DNA from 2 places in the Bartonella sp. B35(2025) genome. Region 2 is predicted to be linked to the other one. Evidence: predicted binding sites of a transcription regulator. Region 2 holds the regulator's gene; the other holds the start of a gene.
What was found. The regulator HrcA, encoded in region 2, represses chaperone genes, less so after heat shock. The targets are predictions, from matches to a motif close to GTTAGCACTCNCNNNNNGNGAGTGCTAAC.
Positions count from the first base shown of each region.

Region 1 (15,673 bases), 350 kb from region 2:
TTTATCAATTTTTTTTCTTATTAGATTCGATACAAGTTAGAAATTGTGCTAATCAATAAAAACTTATTATCGCATATCATTTTTTACATTTTTCCGTATTTCTGTGAAAGTAATTCACGCACCTCGTCTGCTATTTTTGTTCCACGACTTGCGCAGCTCGTCTTAATTAAGCGATGTAAACTTTCTGGAACATCAATCGTGAGACGCTTCATACATTCCATGTTTCCTTTACGGCTTCCTACCCATGCGTCAATTGATTTATTGGTTGGCTTTGTGCCAATCTTAATTTTTTTATTCATCTTGCTAACTCCTTGATTTCAGCTACAACAGCTTCAATCTCTGCTGCTGCAGGTCCTTGCTTATCAACTTCATAAACTGCCTTTCCCTGAGCTGCAGCTTCCGCAAAAATCACACGCTGTGCAATGCTAGCAGAAAGAACATGCACCGAATACACAGTGAGAGCTTCACCTACATCACGCCCTATCGCTGTTTTGACTATTTTACGATTAATAACAAAAGCAGATTGCAAATTTTCTTTATATACACGTGCTTCGTCAATAAGCTTTACAATTCCATCAGCTGCCCAAATATCATACGGACTGGGCTGCACTGGAATAAGCACTAAGTCAGAAGCCATAATAGCACTACGAGCAAGTTCAGTCACACGTGGAGGACCATCAATCACAATATGATCATAGCTATGGCTAATCTGCACAATCTCTTTGTGAACTGTTGCACGCGGCAAACCAACAACTGAAAACAAAGGATCACCTTCACGAGCAGCAGCCCAATCCAATGCACTACCTTGTGGATCTGCATCAATAAGCAATACACGTGCTCCCGTACGCGCAAAACTGGCAGCAAGATTCACACTCAACGTGGTTTTTCCTACACCACCTTTTTGATTCAAGAGACCAATTATCATTAATTACGCCTTTCAGATTTATCGTTTTTACGATTATACAGAAAATAATAAAACATACAATCATCTTAAAGGCTCAAAATAATTAACTCTTCTATTTCATATATTTCATAGTAAAAATTGTAGTCTAGTCTATACCACACAAAAACTTTATCAAGCACTTGAAGCATACTCACCCTCCACCTTGTCTTCCACACTAAATGATATAATCAATTAAAAAGAAGAAAAGCCATTATATCTCCTTTAAACACAATACTATCACTAAATCTGTAAATTTAAGCCGGTGATTATGACCCCTTTTAAAACTTATCTGATGAAAAACCTCCTGATACACCATCACCAAAGAAATTTGAAACAACCCTTCAAAATCAAATAATCTTCCTCGTTTCAACATCTCCATCAGCAAAAGTGACTCTTCTATCAAAATTCCCCACTAAGTATAATCACATCATATATCGGGTGATACTAACATAGTCAGGTGAAAAGAACCTGCCCTAAGACAGAATAATAAATATCGCCTTGTCTATAGTATATGCCTACACAAAATAACTCATTTTTTTCCAGCTTAACTATTTTTCTCGACAGAAAAAAAGCATTTCTGTTAAGATATCATCTGAAAAACCTCACCTTCATAATATTCTTTTAGCCTATTAAATAAAAAAACTTTATCAGAAATGTTTTTTATTAAGGATACACAAAGATGAATTCGCAACAAATTGAATCTGGTATTTTCATTAGTGCTCAAATCAGTGTCGAAGACATTGAAACATTGGCAAAAGCGGACTTTAAAACAATTATCTGCAATCGCCCTGATCAAGAAGATCCTCATCAATCTAGTTTCTCCATCATTAAAGCAGCAGCTCACAAATATGGAATAAAAGCTTATTACATCCCACTTGTACCTCCTACTATAGAAAAATCAGATATTGAAATGATGCGAAAAATTTTAAAAACAGCATCCCTCCCTCTCCTCGCCTATTGCCACCACGGGATCCGCTCAATGCATCTTTATCGTTTAGCTTGTCTTTAATCACTTGCCTTAACTAATCGGAAAGAAACAAGTAGTAAATTTTTGAACTACAACAAAATTGTAGGATTTCATAGCGCTATACAAAAAGCAAAGGAAAAGACAATGATTAAATCAAGTCTTCAAAAATTTAATTTCTCTACTCATCAACAAAAAAACCATATATTGCACAATATCTTAGAATATATTTTGATAATTATTGTTAGTTTAAGTGCTATTTTTGCTACTCTCACATCCTTTTTGGAACATATGAAGACGTATTTTTAAAAGTAAGCAGCTCATCCAGTTGCGACAATGGTTGTATGGACATCAAAATTTCTCTTGCTGCTTTTTCATCATATTGCATTTGTATAATCAAAGACTCGAGTCCATCAAATTTTTCTTGCCCTCGCAAAAATTGTAAAAAAGAAACAGTACAGCTTTCTCCATAAAGATCTCCATCAAAATCAAATAAATAGGTTTCCAGAAGTGGTGCTCCTTCCTTAACAATCGTTGGACGACAACCAAAACTTGCAACTCCATCATACAAAATACCGTTAGAACGGCGCAATCGTACCGCATAAACACCATGTGCCAAACTGGTTTGAGGAGGTAACATTTGGTTAGCAGTAGGAAAACCCAAAAGACGTCCAAGTTTTTCACCCTGAATAATATTTGAACGTATCCGATAATGGTACCCTAATAAATGTGCTGCTTTTTCCACATGTCCTTGTGAAAGAAGTTGACGAATAAAACTAGAGGAAATCGTATATTGTTGTGAATCTTGCAAATTATACAAACAAGAAATCTGAATAACTTCAAACCCACATTCTTTTCCTCTTTTAGAGAGAAGATGTACATTCCCACTTTTCTGATGACCAAATTGAAAATTTTCACCCGTTACTACAACTGAAACATCAAATACTTGTTTCAAAACAATATTGATAAATTCATCTGCTGAAAGAGCTGCAAAATGTGCATCAAAAGGCTGTTCAACCACACCATTGAAACCAAGAATTTTAAAAATTTCAGCCTTTTCAGCAGCTTCTGTCAAGCGATCAACAGGAGCTGAATGTTGAAAAAAACTTCTTGGATGTGGTTCAAATGTTAAAACAACAGCTGGCTTATTTCTGATCCGTGCTACATCAAGTGCTTTTTGGAGCACCGCTTGATGACCACAATGAACACCATCAAAATTCCCAAGTGCCAGCACTGCTTCACGCCAAGCCAAAGGAAGTGTATTCCCCCTGCCCTGAAGACGCAAAAAATCAGACATTACTGAAGAGCCCACATTATTGCTTGTGGCTTATAGCCATAACGTTCCAGAAAAGCGTGTAAAGCTTTTTTATCTATCTCACCGTTTTGCATATAGTCATAGCGATGAATACCACCCATAATATAAATTACATCAAGACCAAAATGAACTGCACCTTTGACATCTGTCAAGAGGCCATCACCAACAGCCAAAACCTGACTTTTTTCTACTGTTCCACGAATTTTCTGAAGCTTTTCAAAAGCACATTCATAAATAGGTGCATAGGGTTTTCCAGCAATACGTACCTCACCTCCTAATTGCTGATAAAGACGCGCTAATGCACCAGCACACCAAAATTCCTGATTTCCATAATGTACAATAATATCAGGATTAGCACAAATAAAAGGTAAATTTCGTGCCCGTATACGATGAAACATGTCCTCATAAGCGTGCGGTGTTTCATCAAAATCTTCAAGAAAACCACTACAAACCACCACAGATGCTTCCCATTCTTCAACAAGTTCACAATCTAACCCTTCAAACAAGACCAAATCACGTTGCTGACCAATAAAAAAAACTTTACGCGGTGCAATACGAATAAGATCGCGTGTCACATCACCTGAAGTAACAATTGCATCATAATAATCACTATGAACATTCATATTTTGTAATTGGGCAATTACCTCTTCCCGCGGACGAGGTGAATTAGTTAGAAAAATGACATTTTTTCCCATCTGTCGAATTTTATGCAACACCTGCAACGCAGGTTCAAATACATTCACACCATCGTGTACAACACCCCAAACATCACAAAAAACCGCGTCATAATGAGCTATAATAGTATCAATATGGGTAAGTTCATTCATGTTGCACCTAATTTATAAATTAACCATTTATTAAACTATCTTTTACTGCAAAATTACTTATAAAAAGACAACTCTTCTGTCATCTGCTTTCTCAACACAGTATTTTTTATTATTATATTGAACCTACACAGATCAGATCTTATCATTTAATAATTGAGTCTATGAGTTAATTCTCTACTTTTTTAAAGATAATTTATCCAAAGCAACAAAACTTTGAACAGAGACTTTCTCTCCACAAGCTGACATAACCTAAATCCCACAACTTATTAAATTTTTACTAGAAGATTTTTTTATTGACCACATTTTTGATCAAGATACACACTCTATAAGTTACGTAATGAAATAGTTTGCGGGAAATATCCTGCAAAAAATACATACTTAAGCTTTCTTACTCACTTATAATACATCTTTATAGTATTTATAATATATCTAAAAAATATACGCGACAAAGTCTTAAAATATCTACCAAACATATGTACTGTTGAAAAAATATTTTCAACGTAAAAAAAATACCACAATAATTTGTTTTATTTTTACCAATATGCCAATGATTTTGCCTTCTAAAGAGGACAAAATATTATATGGATCCAATTATGTAACCCTATAAAATTGATATATTATATTGATTTTAAAATATAAATCTCAATAATGGAGATTAAATGAAACTTCTTTCATCCTGTAATGTTATACTGATTCAAATATTTTTATCATAAATCAGCAAAAACTATTAAGTAATAGGTTAATAAACAGATCGACGTGTGTTGTAAAAAACGATTACATAGACTAAACAGAAATAAACTATTTAAATGCAAAAAGAGTATACTAACACTTAAAAGTAAATAAATATAATATGGCTTCATTACGGTAAATACTGTTAAGGGAGAATGCGTAACATATATATCAAATCAGAAAAGAACAAACACAATATTATCATAGACAATTATTTGCTAATTTATTCTCTGTTCTTTTTAGCTTTTTCCTCTTCATTGCATCATCTTATTTATAGTTCGTAAAAAAATACCTGATTGTTTTATGTAAGCAACCAAAGCTATAATAAAAAAGTATAAGAATAGGTCGAATACTCTTGAAATACCCTTGTTGACAGAAGGATAAATACCATCGTACAACGTTTTATGAAACAACATTATATTAACATAATAATATTACATTAAGACGTTGGTCAGATTTTTATGATCTAAAAAGGCTTTTATTTACCTCTTTATTACCTTTTTTCATAACAAACTCGATGTATCTTTATGACTCTAATTAAAAAATTTGCAACTGTCGCTTCCGGAACCTTAATGAGCCGTATTTTTGGCTTTGTGCGTGAAATACTAATGGCAGCTTCTCTCGGTACTGGACCTGTTTCTGATGCGTTTAACGCTGCTTTTCGTTTTCCTAATACATTCCGTCGATTTTTTGCTGAAGGTGCCTTTAATGCAGCTTTTGTTCCTCTTTTTTCGAAAAAGATTACTGAAGATGGTACAGAAACTGCACGAAAATTTGCAGAAGAGGTATTTGGTGTTCTCTTTTCACTGCTCTTACTCTTAACTATTGTCATGGAATTAAGTATGCCTTTTTTGGTGCGAACCATTATCGCTCCTGGATTTGCAGAAGATCCGATAAAATTTAACGCCACGATCCATTTTACTGCAATCATGTTTCCTTATCTAACATGTATGTCCTTAGCAACAATGATGGGGGGAATGCTTAATGCTCTACAACACTATTTTATCGCAGCTATTGCTCCACTTTTTTTGAATATTATTCTGATTGGTGTCCTCGCCTATGCTTGGATATATCAACTTAATGTTTGGCATATCGGATTAAATCTTTCTTGGGGTGTCATGGCAGCAGGGTTTATCCAACTCATTTTGATTGCAATCGCTTTGCATAAAAATGGAATGAAAATTTCTCTACGCTTTCCCCATTTCAGTCCCAATGTTCGTAAACTTCTAACTTTAGCATTCCCTGCTGCTATCACAGGAGGAATTACGCAAATCAATTTATTGATCAATACCAACATTGCCTCCAGCCAATCAGGAGCAGTATCCTCTTTAGTTTATGCTGATCGTCTTTATCAATTACCACTAGGGGTAGTAGCGATTGCAATTGCAACTGTTCTTTTACCAGAATTAACAAAAGCTTTGCGTAATAAAAAACACAAAGAAGCCCATGATTTACAGAACCGTGCTATTGAATTAACCTTGTTGTTAATTTTACCTGCATCAGTCGCATTTTTACTGCTATCCACCCCCATTATTAGTCTACTTTTTGAGCGTGGACAATTCACAAGCGAATCAACACATCATGTTGCTCAATTGCTGGGGCTTTATGGGTTAGGGCTTCCAGCTTTTGTCTTAATAAAGGTCTTTATTCCTAACTTTTTTGCCCGTGAAGATACAAAAACACCAATGATTTTCACAGGTATTTGTGTTTTGATAAATATCAGCCTAGCCTTAACATTATTCCCCATTTTATCAGCACGAGGTATTGTCATTGCCGAAATTACCTCTGGATGGGTTAACACACTGTTGCTTTGGTTTGTTCTTATCAAACGCGGCCACTGGAAATATGATGCACAACTGATAAGAAGAATTGTGTGCCTGATAATTGCTACACTTTTGAGTATTATGGTTCTTCATTATACGCTTAATGTGCTTGGTTTTCTATCTGCTCCATTATCCTCACAAGCATCATTTTTTTTGCGTGCTAGTACTTTAGCAGGAATAATGACCATCATCCTATTGGTATATTTTACAGCATATTTTTTACTTGATAGCTGCTCTTTTTTCCTTACCCTAAAAAATTTCAAGCAACGCTTATAATATTTTATCTTGCTTTCAGAAAGACACTTTGTCACAAAGCATAAAATGAATAATACCCCTGAGAGAGAACTATTCTATGAACACCTTCACACCGCTTGTATTTTCTGGCGTACAACCAAGTGGCAATTTGCATCTTGGCAATTACCTTGGAGCTATCAAGCATTGGGTTGAACTGCAAACATCCTATAATTGCCTGTATTGTGTTGTTGATATGCATGCACTCACAGTCAATCCAGATCCACTTACCTTAATTGAATCGACCAGAGCAGTCACAGCAGCTTTTTTAGCTGCCGGTATTGATCCTCAAAAACAAATTATTTTCAACCAGTCACGGGTTTTTCAACACGCTGAATTAGCGTGGATCTTGAATTGTATTGCCCGTGTCGGCTGGCTCCAACGTATGACACAGTTTAAAGATAAAGCAGGAAAGAATCGTGAACAAGCATCGTTTGGACTTTTTGCATATCCAAGCCTAATGGCTGCTGATATTTTACTTTATCGTTCTACACATGTTCCAGTAGGTGAAGACCAAAAACAGCATGTTGAACTAACACGCAATATTGCACAAAAATTCAACAATGATTACGCTCGCCGCATTGCGGACTTAAATTTTGGTATCTCTATGCAAATAGGTGAAGAAAAAAAACAAGGCTTTTTTCCAATGCCAGAAGTACTTATTGGAAAAACAGCCATGCGTGTTATGTCTTTGCGCGATGGCACAAAAAAAATGTCAAAATCAGATCCTTCAGATTTTTCACGTATTAATTTAACAGATGATGCTGATCTTATTTTAAAAAAAATCCGCAAAGCAAAAACCGATTCAACCCCTCTTCCTGACACACTTGCTGCGTTAGAAGAGCGACCAGAAATCAACAATTTACTTAGTATTTATGCTGCCCTTGCAGAAATAAGTAAAGAAAAAGCTCTTTCAGAGTTTTCCGGACAACAATTTTCATTTTTTAAAACAGCCTTAGCTGACCTTGCTATCTATAAACTTGCACCGATAACACAAGAATTACGTCGTCTTCGTAAAGAAAATGATTATATTGACTCTGTTTTACGCTATGGTGCAGAGCGTGCCAGCACATTGGCAGAAAAAAATATGAAAAAAATTCGTGAAATTGTTGGATTTTTATACAATACATGAAATAATAGTACTTAACCTAAAAGAATAGCAACTGCTCATAGAAATAGAGAAAACACATGATCTCTAGAAAAGAAAATATGAAAGCAGATCAAAAGGGGAAAGTTTTAGTCATTATTGACGAAACACCAGAATGTCTGCGTGCTGTTGCTTTTGCTGCACAGCATGCTAAAAATACCAATAAAACACTGATATTACTTTCTGTGGTTGATAATTCAGAATTTCAACATTTTTTAGGCGTAACCGATATTATGCGAACTGAATCAACACAGCAGGCTTATAAAGTATTGGAGCAAATTGCTAATAATGTACGCGCTATACAAACCTTCGAAATAGAAACAATAGTGCGTGAAGGCAAAAAAATTGATGAAGATAAGAAGATCGCTCTTATTGTTTTAGCTGCAAGTGGACACACAGAAGGGCCAGGACCACTTGTCAAATTGATTGCTAATCGAGGAACAGCTTTTTCAATCCCTGTCACTGTCATTCCAAGTAATCTTGCAGATGAATATATTGAATCGGGTGCCTAAATTATAATGTTTTCAACTCAGCTATTTTCCTGAGCTTTAATAACAAAAGGAGAGTGTATATGTTTATCCAAACTGAAGTCACACCAAATCCTGCAACACTTAAATTTTTACCAGGTCGTATGGTTCTTTCGGAAGGTGTATTAGAGTTTCGTGCTTACGAAGAAGCTGCTAAAAATTCACCTTTAGCTGCTAAATTATTTAATATTCCAAATGTTAGTAGTGTTTTTTTAGGATCCGATTTTATCACTGTGACTAAAAAAGATGGTGAGTGGCAACACCTCAAGCCTGCAATTTTGGGCACAATTATGGAACATTTTCTATCTGATGATCCCGTAATCACCACAAATGCGATGGTAAAAGAACAAACCCATGCGCTTAATGAAGAATTTTATGATGAAAAAGATGCTAATATTGTTGCAACAATTAAAGAGCTGCTTGAAACACGTATTCGCCCAGCTGTCGCCAATGATGGCGGAGATATTACCTTCCGCGGATTTGAAAATGGCATTGTTTACCTGAATATGCGGGGTGCTTGTGCTGGATGTCCTTCTTCAACAGCGACGCTAAAACATGGTATTGAAAATCTTTTACGACATTTCATTCCAGAAATCTTAGGTGTGGAATCCATGCCACAATAAACAAAAAAAATCTCACAAAATAATAATAAAGATAAGCACTACAGATACTAAGATATTAATCCCGTGTATTTTACTACTCAGAGTGCTGTTATTTGAAAAAATTTGTCTGATACACTATAGAGCTTTCGTTCATTATTAGGAGATATTTTCTCTTAAGAAAATTGAAAAAAATTTTTACCAAAGCAGATTTTAGCTGCATAAATTCGCTTTATTAAATGAGGAAGCACTTCATAAACAATAACCAACTAAACTTTTTTAACAAATTTTGACTTTAAGCTGATCTGACCAATCTTAGGGATCTTGCAGTCAATATTATGATTACCATCTACCAAGCGGATATTTTTTATCTTAGTACCGCTCTTTAAAATAGATGAAGCACCCTTTATTTTCAGATCTTTCACAACCATAACATTATCTCCATTCGTTAAAACATGGCCATTAACGTCATAAACAACATCGAAAGGAAAAGGATTCTCATTTTTTTGTGGCCATTCATGTGCACATTCAGAACACATGAAATTGCTACCTTCTTCATAAATATAAAGACAATCACATTAAGGACATTTTGGGTATTGGCTCATATATTCCCTTTTTTATTAAAAATAATAATTTATATGAACAGTCATAAAACAAGAAAAGCTTATTGTCTATTATTAAAGAAAAGCACTACCAAACATGGTATTTATACCAAAAGATTTGGATATTAAAAACTCTATTACAATGAACAAGAGTAAGATTTTTCAAAATACCTAAACACAATACTCTTAAAAAAAATATCCTTATAAAAGATATTTATCGAGTAAAAAAGAAAAAATAAATCAGTAAAAGCAAAATCTATTAACAAAATGATATATGTAAAAACCATATAAAATGGGAAAATTAACTAAAATCATATAAGAAAAACTATACGAAAAAACGGGACACTGACACGTTTTCTTTTATCTTTGCGTTTAGAGTGGCTTAGAAATTCATTCCACCACCAGGCATTGGAAGCATTAGAGTATCTTTCTTTGGCACTTCAGCAACCATTGTTTCTGTCGTAATGAGAAAAAAACTATATAAAAAAACGGGTCAGTGACCCGTTCTCTTTTATCTTTACATTTAGAGGGCTTAGAAATCCATTCCACCCATTCCACCCATTCCACCACCAGGCATTGGAGGCATTGGAGTGTCTTTCTTTGGCACTTCAGCAACCATTGCTTCTGTCGTAATGAGAAGGCTCGCAATTGAAGCAGCATTCTGGAGAGCAGAACGCACAACCTTCACTGGGTCAACGATTCCGAAAGTAATCAAATCACCAAATTGACCAGTTGCGGTATTGTAACCAAATGTGTCTGAATTATTTTCAAGCACTTTGCCAACAATAATTGCAGCTTCTTCACCTGCATTGGTTGCAATCTGACGTGCTGGTGCTTGAAGAGCACGACGAACAATATTAATCCCAGCCTCTTGATCAGCATTAATTCCTTTAACAGTTAGTGCATTTGCAGCACGTAACAATGCAGTTCCACCACCAGCTACGATACCTTCTTCTACAGCTGCGCGTGTTGCATTCAAAGCATCATCAACACGATCTTTCTTTTCTTTCACTTCAACTTCTGTCGCACCACCAACACGAATAACAGCGACACCACCAGCAAGTTTAGCAAGTCTTTCTTGCAATTTCTCACGATCATAATCAGAAGTTGTTTCTTCAATCTGAAGCTTAATCTGGTTTACACGTGCGTTAATTTCAGCTTTTTGTCCAGCTCCATCAATAATTGTTGTATTTTCTTTAGAAATATTCACTTTCTTTGCACGACCAAGCATATCTAAAGTGACATTTTCCAATTTAATACCAACATCTTCAGAAATAACCTGACCCGATGTCAAGATTGCAATATCCTCTAGCATTGCTTTACGACGATCACCAAATCCTGGAGCCTTTACAGCAGCAATTTTCAAACCACCGCGTAACTTGTTGACAACGAGTGTTGCCAAAGCTTCACCTTCTACATCTTCTGCAATAATGAGAAGCGGCTTTCCAGACTGAACAACTGCTTCAAGCACTGGAAGTAGAGATTGTAGATTAGACAACTTCTTTTCGTGAATAAGAATGTAAGGATCATCAAGATCAGCCACCATTTTATCAGCATTTGTGACGAAATAAGGTGAAAGATATCCACGGTCAAACTGCATTCCCTCAACAACTTCTAGTTCTGTTTCAGCAGTTTTTGCTTCTTCCACGGTAATGACACCTTCATTACCGACTTTTTCCATAGCATCAGCAATCATTTTACCGATTTCTTCAGCACCATTAGCGGAAATTGTTCCCACCTGTGCAATTTCTGCTGAAGTTTGAATTTTTTTTGCCTTTTTGAAAAGATTTTCTACCACTTCTTCAACAGCAGCATCGATCCCACGTTTGAGATCCATTGGATTCATACCTGCAGCAACAGCTTTTATACCTTCTTGAACGATAGCCTGCCCTAGAACAGTTGCTGTTGTTGTTCCATCACCAGCAATATCATTGGTCTTGGAAGCAACTTCACGCAACATCTGCGCACCCATGTTTTCAAACTTATCTTCTAGTTCGATTTCCTTTGCAACGGATACACCATCTTTTGTAATGCGGGGCGCACCAAATGATTTATCAATAACTACATTACGACCTTTAGGACCAAGCGTTACCTTAACAGCGTTAGCAAGGATATCAACACCGCGCAATAAACGCTCACGCGCTTCACGGCCAAATTTGACTTCTTTAGCAGCCATTTAATTTCTCCTTGAAATTGTCTTAAATAGTACAACATGAAAGAATTAAGAGGCTGAATTACCCCATAATTCCCATAATATCAGATTCTTTCATGATTAAGAGGTCTTCACCATTAATCTTCACTTCGGTTCCAGACCATTTTCCAAACAAGATACGATCTCCTGTTTTAACTTCTAAAGGCACACGCTTCCCATTGTCATCAAGAGCGCCATTACCAACAGCAATAACTTCACCTTCTTGAGGTTTTTCTTTAGCTGTATCAGGGATAATAATCCCACCAGCAGTTTTATTTTCAGATTCAACCCGACGAACAACGACACGATCGTGAAGTGGGCGGAATTGTATGTTAGCCATGTTTAAAATCCTTAAAACTTAATATAACTAAATTAATCTTAAGTTCTTATTAGCATCCATCTGATGTGAGTGCTAATATATTCAGAATATAAACATTGCTACTCCAAAATGTCAAGAATCCATCATAAAAAATTTATCCTAAAAAGGCTTCAACATCTTGCCTATTTTTTCTATTTCGCGTTATTTACTTTTTTATTAACCGGTGAACATAAAAGGATTTTATCATGGTGAAAACACGTCAGGAAACTGATAGCTTTGGAACAATTTCAGTGCATCAAGATCGCTATTGGGGAGCACAAACTGAACGTTCTCTACATAATTTTAATATTGGCACAGAAAAACAACCTCTCACCATCATTTATGCTTTAAGCCTCATTAAAAAAGCTGCAGCTCTTGTGAATATGGACAAAGGAAAGCTTCCCCAAAATATAGGAAAAGCGATCATTGCTGCTGCTGACGAAGTACTTGCCGGTACATTTGATACACATTTTCCACTTTCTGTCTGGCAAACAGGTTCTGGCACACAAAGCAATATGAATGTAAATGAAGTGATCGCTAACCATGCCAGCTTGCTTTTAGGAGGTAAACTCGGCAGCAAAGCACCTGTTCACCCCAATGATCACGTAAATATGAGCCAATCATCAAACGATTCCTTTCCCACAGCACTTCACATTGCAACCACACTACAAACACGCCAACACTTATTCCCAATCCTTGAAACCTTAATTGCTACTTTAGAAAAAAAAGAAGAAGAATTTGCCGACATCATCAAAATTGGACGTACCCATACCCAAGATGCAACACCTCTTACCTTAGGGCAAGAATTTTCAGGCTATCGGACCGCATTAGAAGCCAATCGCCAACGCATTGAAACAGCTCTTAACGACGTTCAGATGCTTGCCCAAGGAGGTACAGCCGTTGGAACAGGACTTAATGCACCACAAGGATTTGATGTTGCATTTGCTAAAACAATCAGCACCCTTACAGGAATAACTTTCAAAACCGCTCGTAATAAATTTGAAGCACTTGCACATCATGGCGCACTTGCACATTTCCATGGAAGCTTAAACGCATTAGCAGCGGATCTCTTTAAGATTGCTAATGATATTCGGTTTTTGGGATCAGGTCCACGTTCAGGTTTGGGTGAATTAAACCTCCCAGAAAATGAACCAGGATCTTCCATTATGCCAGGGAAAGTCAATCCTACGCAATGTGAAGCAATGACCATGGTTGCATGTCAAGTCTTTGGCAATCATACCAGTGTAACATTTGCTGCAAGCCAAGGACATTTCGAATTGAATGTTTATAAGCCTGTGATTGGCTATAATGTTTTGCAGTCGATTACCCTTCTTGGTGATTGTATGCGTTCTTTTGATATGCATTGCGTTCAAGGCTTACGTGCTAATCGTGTTCATATTCATTCCCTCATGGAACGCTCTCTCATGTTAGTGACAGCTCTTGCACCAGAAATTGGCTATGAAAAAGCTGCTGAAATTGCCAAAGCAGCACATAAAAATGATACAACTTTGCGTGCTGAAGCTATAAAAGCTGGTGTTTCGGGAGATGATTATGACAGACTAGTTGATCCCAAAAAGATGATCCACCCACAAGAGACAACTTGATACAGATCTCTATGTAATAATATCAGGCTGTTTGCGACCAAATTGTTGCTGTATATTTAATAATTGAAGAGCTGCTTTCTGCAAAGGGCGGAGAACTTTTTGTGGATTTTGTGCATGTTTGCATCGATCACCTTCATACTGCTCAAGATAAAGCCGTAAGGTAGCTCCTACTGTTCCTGTTCCAGATAAACGCACCACCAACCGCGCTCCATTTTCAAAAAAAATACGCATTCCTTGCCGTGTGCTAATACTCTGATCAACTGGATCATGATAAGTAAAATCATCTGCTTTTTTGACCATTAATCCAGAAATTTTCGTTCCTACCGACGGTAAATGTGTGCGTAAGTACTCCATAAGTGCATATGCTTTATGTTCCTCCACTTCCACATAATCATGACGTGAAGTATAAAAACGCCCATAAGTGTGCCAATGCTGTTGAACAATTTGTGCTACATTTTTTCCTGTCACAGCTAAAAGATTTAACCAAAATAATACAGCCCATAAACCATCCTTTTCACGGATATGATGAGAGCCTATCCCAAAGCTTTCTTCACCACAAAAAGTTACTTTTCCAGCATCCAAAAGTGCTCCAAAAAATTTCCAACCCGTTGGTGTTTCAAAAAAATCTAATCCTTCTTTTTCAGCAACTAAATCAGCTGCACGCCCTGTTGGCATAGAGCGTGCTATACCCACAACACCCTGTCGATAACCTTTAATCAAATGTGCATGAGCCGCCATAATAGCTAGAGAATCAGAAGGTGTAACAAATTGTTTACGACCGATAATAAGATTACGATCACCATCACCATCAGATGCGGCACCAAGATCAGGCGCCTGATCAGACATCAACAAATCATAAAGACTCTTAGCATGAACTAAATTTGGATCTGGATGCTTTCCCCCGAAATCTGGTAAATGAATCCCATTCACCACTGTTCCTTTAGGAAACCCTAAGCATTTTTCAAAAATTTCTCGTGCATAAAGCCCTGTAACTGCATGCATCGCATCAAATTGTAACGTTAAACCTTCCGCAACTGCCTTGGCAATACAATCAAAATCAAAAATCTCCTGCATCAAAGCAACATAATCTGCCACAGGATCAATAATTTCCACACGCATAGACTTTATAAAGGTTATGCCTTGCTTATCTAAATCAATGTCTGGAGCTTCGATGATTTTATAAGAGGAAAGACGCTGCGATGCAGCAAAAATAGCATCACATAAAGAATCAGGAGCAGGTCCACCATTAGAAATATTGTATTTAATACCACAATCCCCATCTACACCACCGGGATTATGACTTGCTGAAAGAATAATACCGCCATGTGCATGATATTTGCGAATAAGATGCGAAACAGCAGGCGTGGATAAAATGCCTTCTCTTCCTACTTTAATGCAAGCAACACCATTAGCAGCAGCCATTTTCAACACGAGTTGAATAAGTGTTCTATTGAAATAGCGCCCATCTCCTCCGAGAATCAATAATTTTCCTTCAACAGGCTCAATACTGTTAAAAAGGGATTGAATAAAATTTTCAGCATAATGAGGTTTTTGAAAAATCGATACCTTTTTGCGTAAACCAGATGTTCCCGGTTTTTGGTCATCAAAAGCCGTTGTCAAAACTGTGGTTATAGTCATGGAAGTGCTTTCATTGCATTTCGTTTAATTTTAAAGGAAAAATCCATTAAAATCGATGATTAATTCTGCTTGACGCCTGTATAAATATCTGCAAACTCGTTGTAGCTATTGTATT
Region 1 covers NZ_CP200035.1:1,125,108-1,140,780, forward strand. Annotated here, with positions in the region: gene V4P56_RS04640 (hypothetical protein) at 84-299, opposite strand; gene parA (ParA family partition ATPase) at 296-925, opposite strand; gene V4P56_RS04650 (TIGR01244 family sulfur transferase) at 1,623-1,952, shown strand; gene V4P56_RS04655 (bifunctional riboflavin kinase/FAD synthetase) at 2,179-3,204, opposite strand; gene V4P56_RS04660 (TIGR01459 family HAD-type hydrolase) at 3,204-4,049, opposite strand; gene murJ (murein biosynthesis integral membrane protein MurJ) at 5,306-6,877, shown strand; gene trpS (tryptophan--tRNA ligase) at 6,954-8,024, shown strand; gene V4P56_RS04675 (universal stress protein) at 8,081-8,551, shown strand; gene V4P56_RS04680 (NifU family protein) at 8,611-9,189, shown strand; gene V4P56_RS04685 (zinc ribbon domain-containing protein YjdM) at 9,435-9,728, opposite strand; gene groL (chaperonin GroEL) at 10,300-11,943, opposite strand; gene groES (co-chaperone GroES) at 12,002-12,298, opposite strand; gene fumC (class II fumarate hydratase) at 12,523-13,920, shown strand; gene V4P56_RS04705 (alpha-D-glucose phosphate-specific phosphoglucomutase) at 13,930-15,558, opposite strand.
Region 1: a site for HrcA is predicted at 12,347-12,375, ahead of groES (co-chaperone GroES). Genes of this name have one in related genera too.

Region 2 (15,673 bases):
GTACCTTCTTCGATAGTAAGTTGGTAAAGAGAAAGATGATCTGCTGCCAAATCGATAGCTTGAAAAAGCTCAGATTCCCATTGTTTGAGTGTTTGTTCAGGGCGGGCATAAATTAAATCAAAGGATAAGCGTGGAAAGATTTCTCGTGCTAAAGCAATAGCGTTAAGGGCTTGTTTCACATCATGGAGTCGGCCAAGTTGTCGCAGTGCTTTATCGTTAAGAGCTTGTACACCTAAAGATAAACGGTTAATTCCTGCTGCACGGTATCCATGAAAGCGTTCTGCTTCCACACTGGATGGGTTAGCTTCCAGTGTGATTTCAGCTTTATCATCAACTGTCCACTTTTTTGTGAGTGCTTGCAACAAGGCATCAACAGTTTTAGGTACCATAAGAGAAGGGGTACCCCCACCGATAAAAATACTTGTAACATGACGTGGGCCTATTTTGTGGTATTGTGTTTCTATTTCGCGTTCAAAGGCGGCAACAAAACGTGGTTGATCAACTTCATTGGCGCGAACATGTGAATTAAAATCACAATAGGGACATTTTGCAGTACAAAAGGGCCAGTGAATATAAATGCCGAAAGGTTCATTCATGAGAATGCTAAAAGATTTTCTGCTAAAAGTTTGAAAGCACGTGCACGATGTGAGAGGGGTGTTTTGTTATTAAGCTTCCAGCCGTGTTTTTGTTCCATTGACATTTCACCAAAGGTATTTTCATATCCATCTGGTAAAAAAACGGGATCAAATCCAAAACCTTTATTGCCACGTGGAGGCCAAACAAAGGTACCTTCAACACTGCCACGAAAATAATCTGCATAACCATCAGGCCATGCAATGCAGATGACCGATATAAATCGGATTTTCCGTTGTTTTTTTTCGTGAGCTTTGATTTTTTGAAGTTCATCTTCGATTTTTTGCATAGCCTTTGAAAAATTGTGTGTACCATCAGGCTGAAGAGCCCAATCAGCTGTATAAACGCCTGGTGCACCACCCAATGCATCTACTTCCATACCAGAATCATCAGAGAGAGCGGGAAGTCCCGTATTTTTTGCGGCTGCAAAAGCTTTGATATAAGCATTTTCTTCAAATGTTATTCCTGTTTCTTTTGGTTCAGGTAAATCTAATTCTTTTGCGGACTGTATTTTTAAGCCGAAGGGAACGATTAATGTGGTGATTTCATGTAATTTATTAGTGTTATGTGTGGCAATGACAAGTTTTTTAGTTGTTATATTTCTCATATCCATTTCTCCAGAAATGAGGGGGATAGCTGTCTACTGTGCTTAAAACCAGCTTAAATGATCACATGATATGAATCTTGCCAGATTTTACAAGATATGGTTTTTTTTGCATGATTACTGATATTTTATTCAAAGGAAATCTTTCGTATTCAATGAAGGTAATAAGTTGAAGAAACACATGGAGATGCCTTTTTTATGATAGTATTTTTTGCAGTAAATACGTGATATCTTTTTGTTTTGCTTTAGACTATTTGACCAGATCCTTAGCAAAACTTATATTAAGAATAAAGTTTTTTAAAGCGGTGAAAAAATTGTGATGAAGTATAAGTCTATTAATGATGCACTAAAATGTCTTGATGAACGTTCTCGTGATATTTTTCGCCATATCGTTGAGGCTTATCTTAATGATGGTGAACCTGTAGGATCACGAAATCTTTCGCGGCTTTTGCAAAAAGCCTTATCGCCTGCGACAGTTCGTAATGTGATGAGTGATCTTGAACATCTCGGTTTAATTTATGCTCCTCATGTGTCTGCAGGGAGAATGCCAACGCAATCAGGTTTGCGATTTTTTGTTGATACATTTATGGAAGCGGGTGATTTGCCAATTGAGGAGCGTGAAAGTATTGAAACTCAAGTTAAAGAGGCTGGCCATGCACAATCAGTTGAGCATTTTCTCATACAAGCTAGCCAAGTTCTTTCAGATCTTTCACGTGGGGCGGGGCTAGTTTTGGCAACAAAACACGAAGGAACGTTAAAACATATTGAATTTGTACGCCTTGATGGAGAGAATGCTCTTGCAGTTTTAGTGACTCAACAAGGTGAAGTTGAAAATCGTATTGTTCATTTGCCAGAAGGTGTTACACATGCACAATTAACAGAGGCAACAAATTTTCTTAATGCTCATATTCAGGGGCGTACATTGAGTGAAGCTAAAAAAGAAATTGCACGTTTATGCTTAGAAACACGAGCTGCACTTGATCATTTATCTCATCATCTTATTGAAACTGGATTGGCTCTTTGGGGAGGGGAGGATGCTAATAATAAAATACACCTTATTGTTCGTGGGCGGGGTAATTTGCTTGAAGATGTGAAGGCAGAAGAGGATTTAGAGCGGTTACGACATTTATTTGATGATCTTGAGACGCGCGAAAGTATGGCGCAGCTGCTCGATTTAGCAGATGAAGGTTCAGGAGTTCGTATTTTTATTGGTTCAGAGAATAAGCTTTTTTCACTTTCTGGTTCTTCCTTAGTGGTGGCACCTTATTGCGATTCACAGCAAAAAGTTATCGGTGCTTTAGGTGTTATTGGGCCAACACGGCTTAATTATGCAAGGATTGTGCCTATGGTTGATTATACAGCTCAGCTTATATCACAGTTATTGCGTTAGAATAACCAAGTGGATATTTTATTATAAACACGCATTGTGTTAAGATACGTAAATACCTCTTGATTTTTGTTTGTAAAATTTCGATATCGATAATAACAAATATTATGAAGGAATAAAATTTTTATGTCTGATGAAAAAAATAAGTTTGCTGACACTTCATTTGAAAATTGCGATTTAGAAAATTCAGGTGATCATGATGTACTTAGACAAGAAACTGATGAATCTTCAAAAATGTGCGAAGAAGAAACTCGCACAGATATTGAAACAGATATTGAAGAAGAAGGAAACGAGTTTACTGATCCCTTAGCTACTTTACAAGATGAAAATAAAGAACTGAAAAATCAAATTTTACGTCTTGCTGCAGATATGGAAAATCTTCGGCGTCGTACTGCGCGTGATGTGGCTGATGCTAGAGCTTATTCTATTGCTAATTTTGCACGCGATATGTTATCTGTTTCTGATAATCTCAATCGTGCTTTGGAAGCTATCCCAGAAGGTGCGAGAGAGAGTGATGCTGGTTTAAAAACATTGGCTGAGGGTGTTGAAATGACTGAACGTGCAATGATAGCAGCATTAGAGCGTCATGGGGTGAAGAAAATCCATCCAGAAGGGCAAAAATTTGATCCTCATTTTCATCAAGCAATGTTTGAGATTCCTAATGCCGATGTTCCAGATAATACCGTTCAACAAGTTGTTCAGGCAGGTTATATTATCGGTGAACGTGTTTTACGTCCGGCAATAGTTGGTGTCGCTAAAGGAGGAGTGAAAGAAGCTTCTGTTGAATCTAGTCCAGCACAAACACATCAGTAATAATATCTTCAGCACAAAACAAAAGTGTTGTGGGTAGTCTCATATTTAAAATCTTATATAAAAGAAACGCTTCAAAGGGTGGTTAGCACCCTTTTATACTTTAAGCGCACAACTTTTTTCACAATATAAAGATTACTATTCAGGGAAGATTATGATGAAAATAAGGTAAAATGGCTAATTTCAAAAAAAGGAAACGAAAAGTCATCTCAAGAAAATCGATAAGAAGAAAGACCCTCAGATTTAATATCGAGTAATCGTGCAAGAATGATGGTGCGGAGTAAACTACTTTTTATCAGGGATTAATCTCAAGCAATTTTGGGTATATTGCATCTGTTCGTGTAAAAGGTTGAGAATTTCACAAGGTTTAATGCGAACAACAAGAGAATAGGGAGCATCCTCTAAACTAAATACTTTGAAGCCATTGATGTGCAACATAAAAGGAGGGGGGGATGGTGTCAAAGTTATACATAAGCTCATTTATTACAGATTTTTTAACTTTCACAAAAAAAGATAAAATGGTATTAATCTATTGCGCTTTAAGCAAGCCATTTTGTAGCGATATAAGTGTTTCCATTATTTTTTGAAGAATTTTAAAGAGCACTAAATAGGCGTGATATGGTATCTTCCTATGGTTAAAATATAATCTTACAGGTACGATGGTGGATGGGCTGATAAGTAACTGCTTTACTGAGAAAAGGCGCTATTGTGGATAAAGAATGGTTAAAAAGTGACTCTCATAATTATAAGTTGAATTCTCTCTTTATTTCATAAAGGTGGATTATAACGTTCCCTTTTTAGTGAAAAGCTCTAACTTTCTTCTCCAAATTTATTATTGATAAGTTCTTCGAGAGCATTGAGAGCATCAGTCGCTTCTGGTCCTGAAACACGGATAGTGACATTGCAACCAGATGTAGCAGCTAACATCATAAGTCCCATGATTGATGAACCACCAACAATTTTTCCATTCTTTTCAACTTCAACAATGGCATTAAAATTGTCAACAGTTTGTACAAATTTTGCAGAAGCACGTGCATGTAATCCACGTTTATTACATATATTGAGATGGCGACTTAATATATTTGGGAGAGTTTTTTTAGAAAGCATCAGTGTTAATTATCCGCTAAAATCATACTTGGTACATTAATATATTTGCGCCCTGCTTCTTGCGCTATTCTTAATGCTTCTGATAATGAGATATCAGGGCACTGGCGGATAGAAATCAGTTTAATGAGCATAGGTAAATTAACACCTGCAATCATTTCAATATGTCCCTTTTTAATAACAGAAATAGCCATATTTGATGGCGTTCCGCCAAACACATCTGTTAGTATGATTACGCCATGATTTGTATTTGTAGAGGAAACTGCGGCTATAATATCACCTCGGCGTTGGTCCATGTCATCATCAGGATAAATACATATTGTTGCGAATTTTTCTTGTGTTCCAACAACATGTTCTACAGCATGTAGAAATTCGACAGCCAATCCACCGTGCGTTACAAGCACGAGTCCAATCATTTTACAGAAACTCCTATTAAAAAAACATGACCATATAGCAGAGGGACTATTTTACAAGGCTTTACCGTACTGCCAAGGAAAATTTTCAAAAAAAAGCAAAAATAATGATTTTTTTCTATTTTGAAAAAAATTAGACAGATTTTAGCCATATTTTTCTAAAAAAGAACGCCTCAATGGCCTGACAAATGGCTGTACAATCTGCTTCATGAAGACTAGGAAGTTTTAAAAGGGGAATGTGTAGATTCGCAAATTTAAACGTCTGATTTGTTGGGAAGCGTTCATATTCAGAACCAAGAAGAATAACGCATTCGATTGTTGTTTGTTTATCAAAATTTATTGTACGTAAACCAGCACCGCGAATTTCAATACCACCTTGCAATCCTTCTGGAGTGTATCCATGAAGTTTCCCATTTTTTACACAAAGCATTGTATAATCATCACTGATAAGTTTTGCTTCACGTTTTGACCATTCAGCACGATCAAGCAAAGAAAGGGTGATAGTTGATTTTCCTGATCCTGATGAACCTAAAATTAACAGCCCCTTGCCTCCAAGTTGGAGACAATTTGCATGCAGTATTTCATTTTTTATTGTCATACCTTTTGCTTTTGGTTGATAGGTTATTTCATGAAGGGAAGCATAATAATAAATCGTGCACCAGTTTTATTATTTTTAATTACGGGATCAACAATATTTTCAGCTATAATTGTCCCATTATGGGCTTCAATGATTTGTCGACTAATAGAAAGTCCAAGTCCCGAGTTTTGTCCAAATGAATCTTCGCTTGGTCGATCAGTATAAAAGCGTTCAAAAATACGCTCAATATTTTCTGAACGAATACCAGGGCCATTGTCTTCAATAATTAAGATGAGGGTTGAAGCATCACTTTTCATAGTTATACAAATTTGACCATTATCATTAGGAATAAAGGAACACGCATTTTCAATGATATTAGAAATAACTTGACCCAAACGCAGTTCATGTCCCAATACAAGATAGGCTTTTCCATGAGGGCGTGGAATAATACTAAGGCTGATATTAATGGCTTTTGTACTACGATATATTTCACGCATAGCATGAACAAAATTTTCTAAAAGTAGTTTCATATCAACTGGTTTCGAAGTTTCACGAGCAAGTTCTGCATCTAGCCGTGAGGCATCAGCAATATCGGTAATCAAACGATCAAGACGATGCACATCATGTTGAATAATTTTAAATAATTGTATCTGTGCTTCTTCATTTTTAGTTAATGGGAGTGTTTCAACAGCACTACGCAGTGAAGTAAGCGGATTTTTTAATTCGTGACTTACATCAGCAGCGAAGCGTTCGATGGCTTCTATGCGCATATAAAGTGCATTAGTCATATCACGAATAGAAGTTGAAAGATGACCAATTTCATCTTCACGTTTAGAGAAATCAGGAATTTCTATACGCTTATTGTTGCCATGGCGCACACGGTTGGCAGAGGCAGACAATTTACTTAATGGATGAGCAATTGTATGAGCTAAAAACAGGGAAAGTATTAAAAGTACGCTACCAACAACTACAAAAGCTTTGAAAATAACTAATCTTTCGCCTTTTACAATGTTATCAATATCTGAACCAGTGGTTGTAAGAAGAAGAGCACCTACTACAGCGCGATAACGCTGGACAGGTACAGCAACAGAAACTATTAATTGACCCTGTCTGTTTCGTCGTTTGGCAGTAGCGATAGATCCGTTTAATGCTCGATAAACTTCTGGATGAGCAATATCACTGCTTTTTACTTTCTTTCTATCAAAATTAGTCTTCTTGCCATAGAGTGTATTTGAAAACCACCAATAGAGACGTTCCCACAGATTTTGTTCAGTCTTAATGGGGGGTAAATCATAGCTAAAAACTTCGCCACTAGAATAAAGAACACGTGAATCGAGAAGCAGAGTGGCATCACGATCATAGATACGTGCTCTTGTTGTTTTTGGTGTAATAAGGCGCCGTAAAAGTGGGGCAACTTGTTCAGGATTAATAGGAAAATCCCAAGAATCAGTTGATTGAGGTGTGGGGGTAACACTTTCTCCAGCTTGTAATTCCAAAAGTTTTTGAGGATCAATGAGAATAGAGTTTGTATCTATCGTTGCAGAGGCAGCAATGGCTCCAGCGATAATTTTTCCTTGGGTACATAGACTTTCTATTTTTGCTTCAATCAAACCATCACGAAATTGATTAAGGTATAAAATCCCTGTAACTAGAATGCCAAGAGCAGCAAGATTCAAGATGACAATACGGCGTGTAAGACTAGAAAAAAATAATTGCCTGAGTAGGCGTTGTACTCGAAAATGTAAATTGGCAAGCATAGAAAACCGTATTAAGGAGATAACATTTGGTGTTTTTTTGGGCAAAGTCTCCAGTTGAGTATTTTTTTGTCATTAATTTGATTGCTATTCAAATTTTTATAATAAACTAGCTTTACACTTCGTGGAAACGATAACCTACACCGTAAAGCGTTTCAATCATTGCAAAATCATCATCCACCTGTTTAAATTTTTTACGCAAGCGTTTGATGTGGCTATCAATGGTACGATCATCTACATAAACTTGATCACTGTAAGCCGCATCCATTAAAGCATCACGACTTTTCACAACCCCTGGTCGTTGTGCTAAGGTTTGAAGAATCAAAAACTCTGTAACAGTTAAGATAACAGGTTTATCTTTCCATGTACAGGTGTGACGTTCCTGATCTATCACAAGATCTCCACGTTTGAGAGAGGAGGCAGGTGAAGCTCCTGTTGCAAGTGGTTGGTTACGAGCATTTGAACGTCGTAGAATAGCTTTCACTCTCTCAATGAGAAGACGTTGAGAAAAGGGTTTTGTAATGAAATCGTCAGCACCCATTTTAAGACCAAACAATTCATCAATTTCATCATCCTTAGAGGTAAGAAAAATAACTGGAATATCCGATTTTTGACGCAGTCGGCGTAAAAGTTCCATACCATCCATTCGAGGCATCTTAATATCAAAAATAGCTAAGTGTGGGGGATGCAACGTTAAGCCTTTAAGTGCAGACGCTCCATCTGTGTAGCTTTCAACCCGATATCCTTCTGTTTCAAGCGCAAAAGATAAGGATGTTAAAATATTGCGATCATCATCAACAAGTACAATCGTTTGGGTGATTGTTGGATTATCCTTCATGGCTTCTTAGACCTTTCTATTGCTGTGGTAGCAAATCGCCTACGCTATTTATATGGGAGTTCACATTTTTTTTGCAAAACAAATATGGTACAAATTATTACAGAGTAAAAAACCTTTCATCTTTATGGTAAAAGCTATCTTGTTTTGTCATTTTATAACGTTTTTGTTTATGTCAAGATCCCTGCATTTAAACAAAATTTTCATTAAAGGTGTTTTTATCGATATTTGTTATTGTTTATGCCCAAAAATTTATTTTTGATCGCTGAAGTTTAGAAAACTTACCTCTCTGTTTTAAAAGCAAAGAAAGCAGATATTAACATCTAGGTAAAAAATGTATCCGCACTGCATGGAAGGAAATCATGATGGGATTTTTTGATTTTGTAAAAACTGGTTGGTGAAAAGCTTGGGATTGGAGATTATGAGCCAGAGGAAAAAGATTTTAAGGCTGCATTTGATAACCTTCAGCTTAGGACAGACACAGTGAATGTTCGAGTTGAAAATGGTAAAGCTGTTTTGAGTGGTGAAGTTCAAGACAGAGAAAAATTTGAAAAAGAAATTTTGGTTGTTGGTAATTCGCAAGGTATTTCTTCGATTGATGTTTCTCAATCAGATATTGCAGATACTTCGTCTACAAAAGCTTCTCGTTTTTATGAGGTGAAATTTGGCGATAGCCTTTGAAAAATTGCTGAAGAAGTTTACAGCAAAGGATAAGGTGATAAGAATACGTTTATTTTTGAAGCTAATAAGCCTATGTAAAAATCACCTGATGAAATTTATCTTGGATAAGTTTTGCGTATTTTTAAAATTGATCAGGCATAATCAGACAGAGAAAAAATTCTTTGTTTGTTTACGATATGTTCTACAATAGTGATGAAAAACCAAGAAGCGTGCAAATTTTTTCACGCTTCCGATTTTAAAATGTTGATGAGAAAGTTTATTGAGAAGATACTGATTTGGAAGATGTTTTTTTTCTTATAGAACTTACATAAAAATCAACATCAATTGTACCAGCTTTCTCAAATGTCAATTTTGCATTAATTTTGTCACCTGGCTTGAATGGCTGTGCGAGCCCCATGAACATGATATGGTCACCACCGGGTTTAAGTCTTATTTCCCCATTACCTGGAATTTCAATACCATTATGTATTTTTTCCATTTTCATAATATCATTAACGACTGTCATGGAGTGAATTTCTGTTGTTTGTACTCCGCTTGTTGAAACTGCAATCAAACGGTCTGGAGTATTTCCATGATTAATGATGTAAAGATAACCGCTGCCAACTTTTGTACTGTTGGGTATTGCACGTATCCAAGGATGAATGATTTCTATATTCCCAAGTTGGTACTGATGTGCGGTTGCAGTAGGTAGAGCTATGAAAGCAAAGATAAGAGCTAATACAGTGTTTTTAGTAATCTTCTTGAATAAACATTGCATGTAAGCAAGATTTTTATATATAGAATCTTTAATTTTTTGGGTGATAAGTTTTATCATTGCTTTACCCTCCTTCATTAAATTCACCTAGGAATATTCTTTATTTAATTTATTTCTAGCAGAATTTTTATTCAAAATAAAAGAAAGAACTACTCAAATTATATTTATTTGAGTGCAGAATTAGGAATTTGTGAATTTATTGAGTTTGGAAGAAGAAGGAGAGATTTAAAATAACATTGTGTTTAAGAGTGAAAGGTTTATTTTTATATATTTGAAAATTTAAGAAAAGAAGAAGATTATAAAGAAGAAGATTATATTGTATATACTTAATATATTGTATATACTTAAAATGTAATTCTTAAACAGCAGTGAACGATTAAGTGCTTAGAAATAAAGCTGCTGAGATTGAGTTTACAAATAGCACTTATCTTAAATAAGTATTTGGAAAGATTAGATTTAATTCTATAATTAAGTTTAGAAAATACTGTGTTTGTTAGCTGTATAAAGATTTGGGGGTACTAAAAAAGCTGTAATATTCATGGTGTAAACTTATTGTACTTAAACGGTATTTTTAAAAGTTTTTTATGAGTATCTGTTATAAGGGATAAAGGTATCAAGGAAAATACGTGATAATTATCCCTGCTTTTTCAAGATTTATAAGCTGATATTTTTATATTTATGGGGATCAAAAGAAAGATATATCGTTATGTTTGTATCTTTTATAAAGGTGATGTTGATCCACAAGTATAATTCCTATTTTAAAGAAAAATTTTATTTTGGAAATGTTTCTCTCATTATTCTCTTGTAGGGATAAGAGCCTATTCTTATATACCAGACAACAAAGCTTGTTATGATTCTCAGTTTATTATTTTGTGTAATTTGAAATTAAATGCAGGCTTTGAATATGATAAGGAGCTGTCTTGGAAAGATGCTTTATAAAGGTTGAGGCAGTTTGCTGAATGGAGATTATGATATGGCAAAAGTAATTGGTATTGATTTGGGGACAACAAACTCTTGTATTGCTGTTATGGATGGCACAAATGCAAAGGTTATCGAAAACTCAGAAGGAGCACGAACAACACCTTCTGTTGTTGCTTTTACTGATGGGGGTGAGCGGCTTGTTGGGCAGCCTGCTAAACGGCAAGCAGTTACAAACCCTGAGGGGACAGTTTTTGCAGTTAAGCGTTTGATTGGGCGCAGATTTGATGACCCTATGGTTGAAAAAGATAAAGCGCTTGTTCCTTATAAAATTGTTAAAGGTGACAATGGTGATGCATGGGTTGAAGAAGCTGATAAGAAATATTCTCCATCACAAATTTCAGCTATGATTTTGCAAAAGATGAAAGAAACCGCAGAGTCTTACCTTGGTGAGAAGGTTGAACAGGCGGTTATTACTGTTCCTGCTTATTTTAATGATGCACAACGTCAGGCTACTAAAGATGCAGGAAAAATTGCTGGGCTTGAGGTTTTGCGGATCATCAATGAACCGACAGCTGCTGCTTTAGCCTATGGTTTGGATAAAAAAGGCGGAAAAACTATTGCTGTTTACGACCTTGGTGGTGGTACATTTGATATTTCTGTGCTTGAAATTGGGGATGGCGTTTTTGAAGTTAAGTCGACCAATGGAGATACCTTTTTAGGTGGTGAAGACTTTGATATGCGCTTGGTTAGTTATTTTGTGGCTGAATTCAAGAAAGAACAAGGGATTGATCTGAAAAATGATAAACTTGCATTGCAGCGCTTAAAAGAAGCGGCAGAGAAAGCAAAGATTGAGCTTTCTTCTTCACAGCAAACGGAAATTAATTTGCCATTTATTACAGCAGATCAATCTGGCCCTAAACACTTAACGATGAAATTAACTCGTGCAAAATTTGAATCTTTAGTTGATGATTTAGTTCAGCGTACTATTGAACCTTGTAAAGCTGCACTAAAAGATGCAGGACTGAGTGCCGGCGAGATTGATGAAGTTGTTTTAGTGGGGGGCATGACTCGTATGCCCAAGATTCAGGAAGTTGTACAAGGATTCTTTGGCAAAGATCCACACAAAGGTGTTAATCCTGATGAAGTTGTGGCGATGGGTGCTGCTATCCAAGGGGGGGTATTGCAAGGTGATGTAAAAGATGTATTGCTTTTGGATGTGACGCCTTTGTCTTTGGGTATTGAAACATTAGGTGGGGTTTTTACTCGTCTTATTGAACGTAATACCACTATACCAACTAAAAAATCACAAGTTTTTTCAACAGCTGATGATAATCAAAATGCTGTAACTATTCGTGTTTTCCAAGGTGAACGCGAAATGGCTAATGATAATAAGCTATTAGCTCAATTTGATCTTGTTGGTATTCCACCTGCACCACGTGGTATACCTCAGATTGAGGTGACTTTTGATATTGATGCGAATGGTATTGTAAATGTTTCTGCTAAGGATAAAGGAACTGGTAAAGAGCATCAGATTCGTATTCAAGCATCGGGTGGTTTAAGTGACGCTGATATCGAACAAATGGTAAAAGATGCAGAAAAGCATGCGGCAGAGGATAAAAAACGCCGTGAAGGTGTTGAAACCAGAAATCAGGCAGAAGCTCTTATCCATTCAACTGAAAAATCACTGAATGAATATGGTGATAAGGTATCAGCCGAAGATAAAAGCCAAATTGAAACTGCAATATCTGATTTAAAGTCTGCACTTGATGGTACTGATACTGAAGAGGTAACAGCCAAGATGCAAAAATTAGCGGAAGTTAGTATGAAGCTTGGACAAGCTATGTACGAAGCTTCGGAAGCAGCAACTAATACTGAAACAGATACAAAAAATGATGATGTTGTTGATGCTGATTTTGAAGAAATTAATGATAAAAATAAATAGTATAAGCCAATGATGCTGATCATTTGATAAACCCAGCCTTTGAGATATAAGGCTGGGATTTATTGTTTGAGAGCAATTGTAATGCTGTTGCTAGGAGCTTAAATTGAAAATAAATGCTATCTTGAAATAGATAGTAAAAATTTATCAGGAATACATGATGAAGGTTGATTATTATGAAATTCTTGGCGTAACCCGTGAATGTGATGATAAAAAGCTAAAGTCTGCTTTTCGTAAGCTGGCGATGCAATATCACCCTGATCGTAACGCAGGAGATAAAGAGGCTGAGCGGAAATTCAAAGAAATTGGTGAAGCCTATGAAGTTCTTAAAGATCCTCAAAAACGGGCAGCTTATGACCGTTTTGGCCATGCAGCCTTTGACAATAATGGTCGGGAAGGAGCAAATCCATTTAGTGGTTTTGCTACTGGAGGTGGATTTGCTGATATTTTTGAGGATTTTTTTGGTGAAATTATGGGAGGTGGGCACCGTAAGCGCAGTGATGGTCGTGAGCGTGGTGCGGATCTGAGTTATAATATGGAAGTGTCTTTGGAAGAGGCGTTTTCAGGAAAAACTGCACAAATTAATATTCCCAGTTCTGTGGTTTGTGATTCTTGTGAGGGATTAGGTGCGAAAAAAGGTTCTAAACCACAAACTTGTGGAACCTGCCATGGATCTGGCCGTGTGCGTGCTGCGCAGGGTTTTTTTTCTATTGAGAGAACCTGTCCTGTATGTCATGGACGTGGTGAAATCATTACGGATCCATGTCTTAAATGCCGTGGAACAAGACGGGTAGAAAAAAACCGTTCATTAAGTGTGAACATTCCAGCTGGTATCGAAGATGGTACGCGTGTTCGTCTTTCTGGTGAAGGTGATGCTGGCATTCGTGGTGGCCCTAGCGGTGATCTTTATATTTTTCTTTCTATAAAACCACATGAATTTTTTCAGCGAGATGGAGCAGATCTTCATTGTCATGTTCCTATTTCAATGGTTACTGCTGTTTTAGGAGGTGAATTTGAGGTTTCCAGTCTTGATGGTGTCAAGGCACGTGTTAAAGTTCCTGAAGGTACACAAAATGGGTGCCAGTTTCGCCTTAAAGGTAAAGGAATGCCTATGTTACGCCAACAAGAAAGGGGTGATCTTTATATTCACATAACTATTGAAACACCACAAAAATTGACGAAAAAACAACGTGAATTGCTGCAAGAATTTGAGAAGCTTTCAAATCACGAAAATTCACCACAATCGCATGGTTTTTTTGCACGTATGAAAGAGTTTTTTGAGAATATTTCTAGTCAGAATTAATGAAAATGAACAAGTACAGAAAGGGCATACTTAACAGAATATTTTAATTAGATTTTTGTTGAATCAAAATCATTAAAATGGTTAACATTTAAAAAGATAAGAGTTTCTATTCACTTAAGTCTAATTTTAAATTATCTGTGCTTTGATAAGTATGCTTATTCGCTTATGGTTTTCATTATATGGCTCTGCGAGTAAATTTTGTTTTAAATGTTTATAATCTTGAACGAGGTTTTTTATGCAACAAGGTATTGAATGTACTAATAATATCTGTATTTGTACTATCAATTCAAAATCTGTTTTTCTTTCTATTTTGTAATTAGTTTGTTATTTAAGTTTGAATTACGATTGATTTAAGGTTGTTTTGTTAAATATTAAATATAAGAATTGATGCGTATGAAAGCATTGTTTGCGGTATAGAGAAAGATTTTGGTAAGATGCTTCATAATACTTTTCTGTATTTAATTGGTTGTGTTTAATTTTGTCTATAAAGAGATTTTAATAAATCTCAATGCTTTGTGGTTGTAAGGGCTTTAGTAGTATACACTGATCATATTTAGATTTACGCATTTTGAAAGCAGTGAAAGGCTTTCAACAAATAAGTTTCTATTCCTTTAAGAAAACAACAATAGTGGTTTTCATTTTGTAATGATATAATTCTATGGAAGGATATTTTGATTTCTTTCAGGATCTTATTGGTAGAAGATAATTTAGTTACTATGAGCATGTTGAACGTAAATGATCTTTAATAATTTTGTAGGTTATTTAGAGAAAAGAAGGTATGTGATTTGGTAAGATAAGTATATTGGATTATTCTACATTTTTTGATATGTTGCTATTGCTAATTATTAGAAAGGCGATAGGTTTTTAGAATAAAACTGCAACTTAGGTGGATAATATCTGAAATATAGTTATTTTTGTATTAATGATATGAGAATTGATCCCATTATAAAAAGTTTTTGTTTTTAATTTATAAAATCAATGATTTCGTATATATCTATGTTTTATTAAAGACTCTATTAGACGATGGAGTCAATTAATTCAGTGTACAGTGTTGCTTAAAAAATCTCATAAATTCTGCTATCAAATTTTATACATAAAAATCATAAGATAATAGCATTGTGTATTTCTACTTCATTTGATTTTTCGACGCTAATATTTCTGAGAAAGTTGCTTTTGTTTCATATCATTGTTTATTTTTAGCTATAATTTTAAGAAGGTTTGACGATTTTTCAGGGGATGGATAGAGTAAAATTTATTTTAAAATTGTTTTTACTTTTCCTAAATTTCATTAAGAGATGATGAAAAGTGATGAGGAGACTCTTTTTATGGATGATATTGGGAAAGCTGCTGCAGATATTTTTGAAAAACAAGCAGCATTTTTATCGTCTGCTTTACCTTATATGCAAAAATATGAAAATGAAACGGTTGTTGTGAAATATGGTGGTCATGCCATGGGTGATCCTGATTTGGGGCGGGCATTTGCACGTGATATTGCTTTGTTAAAGCAATCAGGTATTAATCCCATTGTAGTTCATGGTGGCGGTCCACAAATTGCTAAGATTTTAATGAGAATGGGGATTGAGTCACGATTTGAAAATGGTTTGCGCGTAACCGATGAACGAATTATTGAAATTGTTGAAATGGTTTTAGCAGGATCCATAAACAAGGAAATTGTTGCTCTTATCAACGCTGAAGGTGAATGGGCAATAGGATTGTGTGGCAAAGATGGCAATATGGTTTTTGCTGAAAAGGCTTATAAGACTGTAATTGATCCTGATTCGAATATTGAGCGTATTTTAGATTTGGGATTTGTTGGTGAACCTGTTGAAATTGATCGAACATTGCTGGATCTTTTAGCATCTTCTGAAATGATTCCAGTTCTTGCTCCTGTTGCTCCGGGGCGTGATGGTAAAACCTATAATATTAATGCTGATGTTTTTGCTGGAGCTATTGCTGGT
Region 2 covers NZ_CP200035.1:1,475,970-1,491,642, forward strand. Annotated here, with positions in the region: gene hemW (radical SAM family heme chaperone HemW) at 1-596, opposite strand, end outside; gene rdgB (RdgB/HAM1 family non-canonical purine NTP pyrophosphatase) at 593-1,240, opposite strand; gene hrcA (heat-inducible transcriptional repressor HrcA) at 1,557-2,627, shown strand; gene grpE (nucleotide exchange factor GrpE) at 2,751-3,437, shown strand; gene V4P56_RS06170 (HPr family phosphocarrier protein) at 4,245-4,541, opposite strand; gene V4P56_RS06175 (PTS sugar transporter subunit IIA) at 4,547-4,954, opposite strand; gene V4P56_RS06180 (HPr kinase/phosphatase C-terminal domain-containing protein) at 5,085-5,549, opposite strand; gene V4P56_RS06185 (stimulus-sensing domain-containing protein) at 5,573-7,339, opposite strand; gene V4P56_RS06190 (response regulator transcription factor) at 7,398-8,120, opposite strand; partial or broken gene V4P56_RS06195 (peptidoglycan-binding protein LysM) at 8,483-8,906, shown strand; gene V4P56_RS06200 (copper chaperone PCu(A)C) at 9,055-9,612, opposite strand; gene dnaK (molecular chaperone DnaK) at 10,526-12,415, shown strand; gene dnaJ (molecular chaperone DnaJ) at 12,573-13,715, shown strand; gene argB (acetylglutamate kinase) at 15,041-15,673, shown strand, end outside.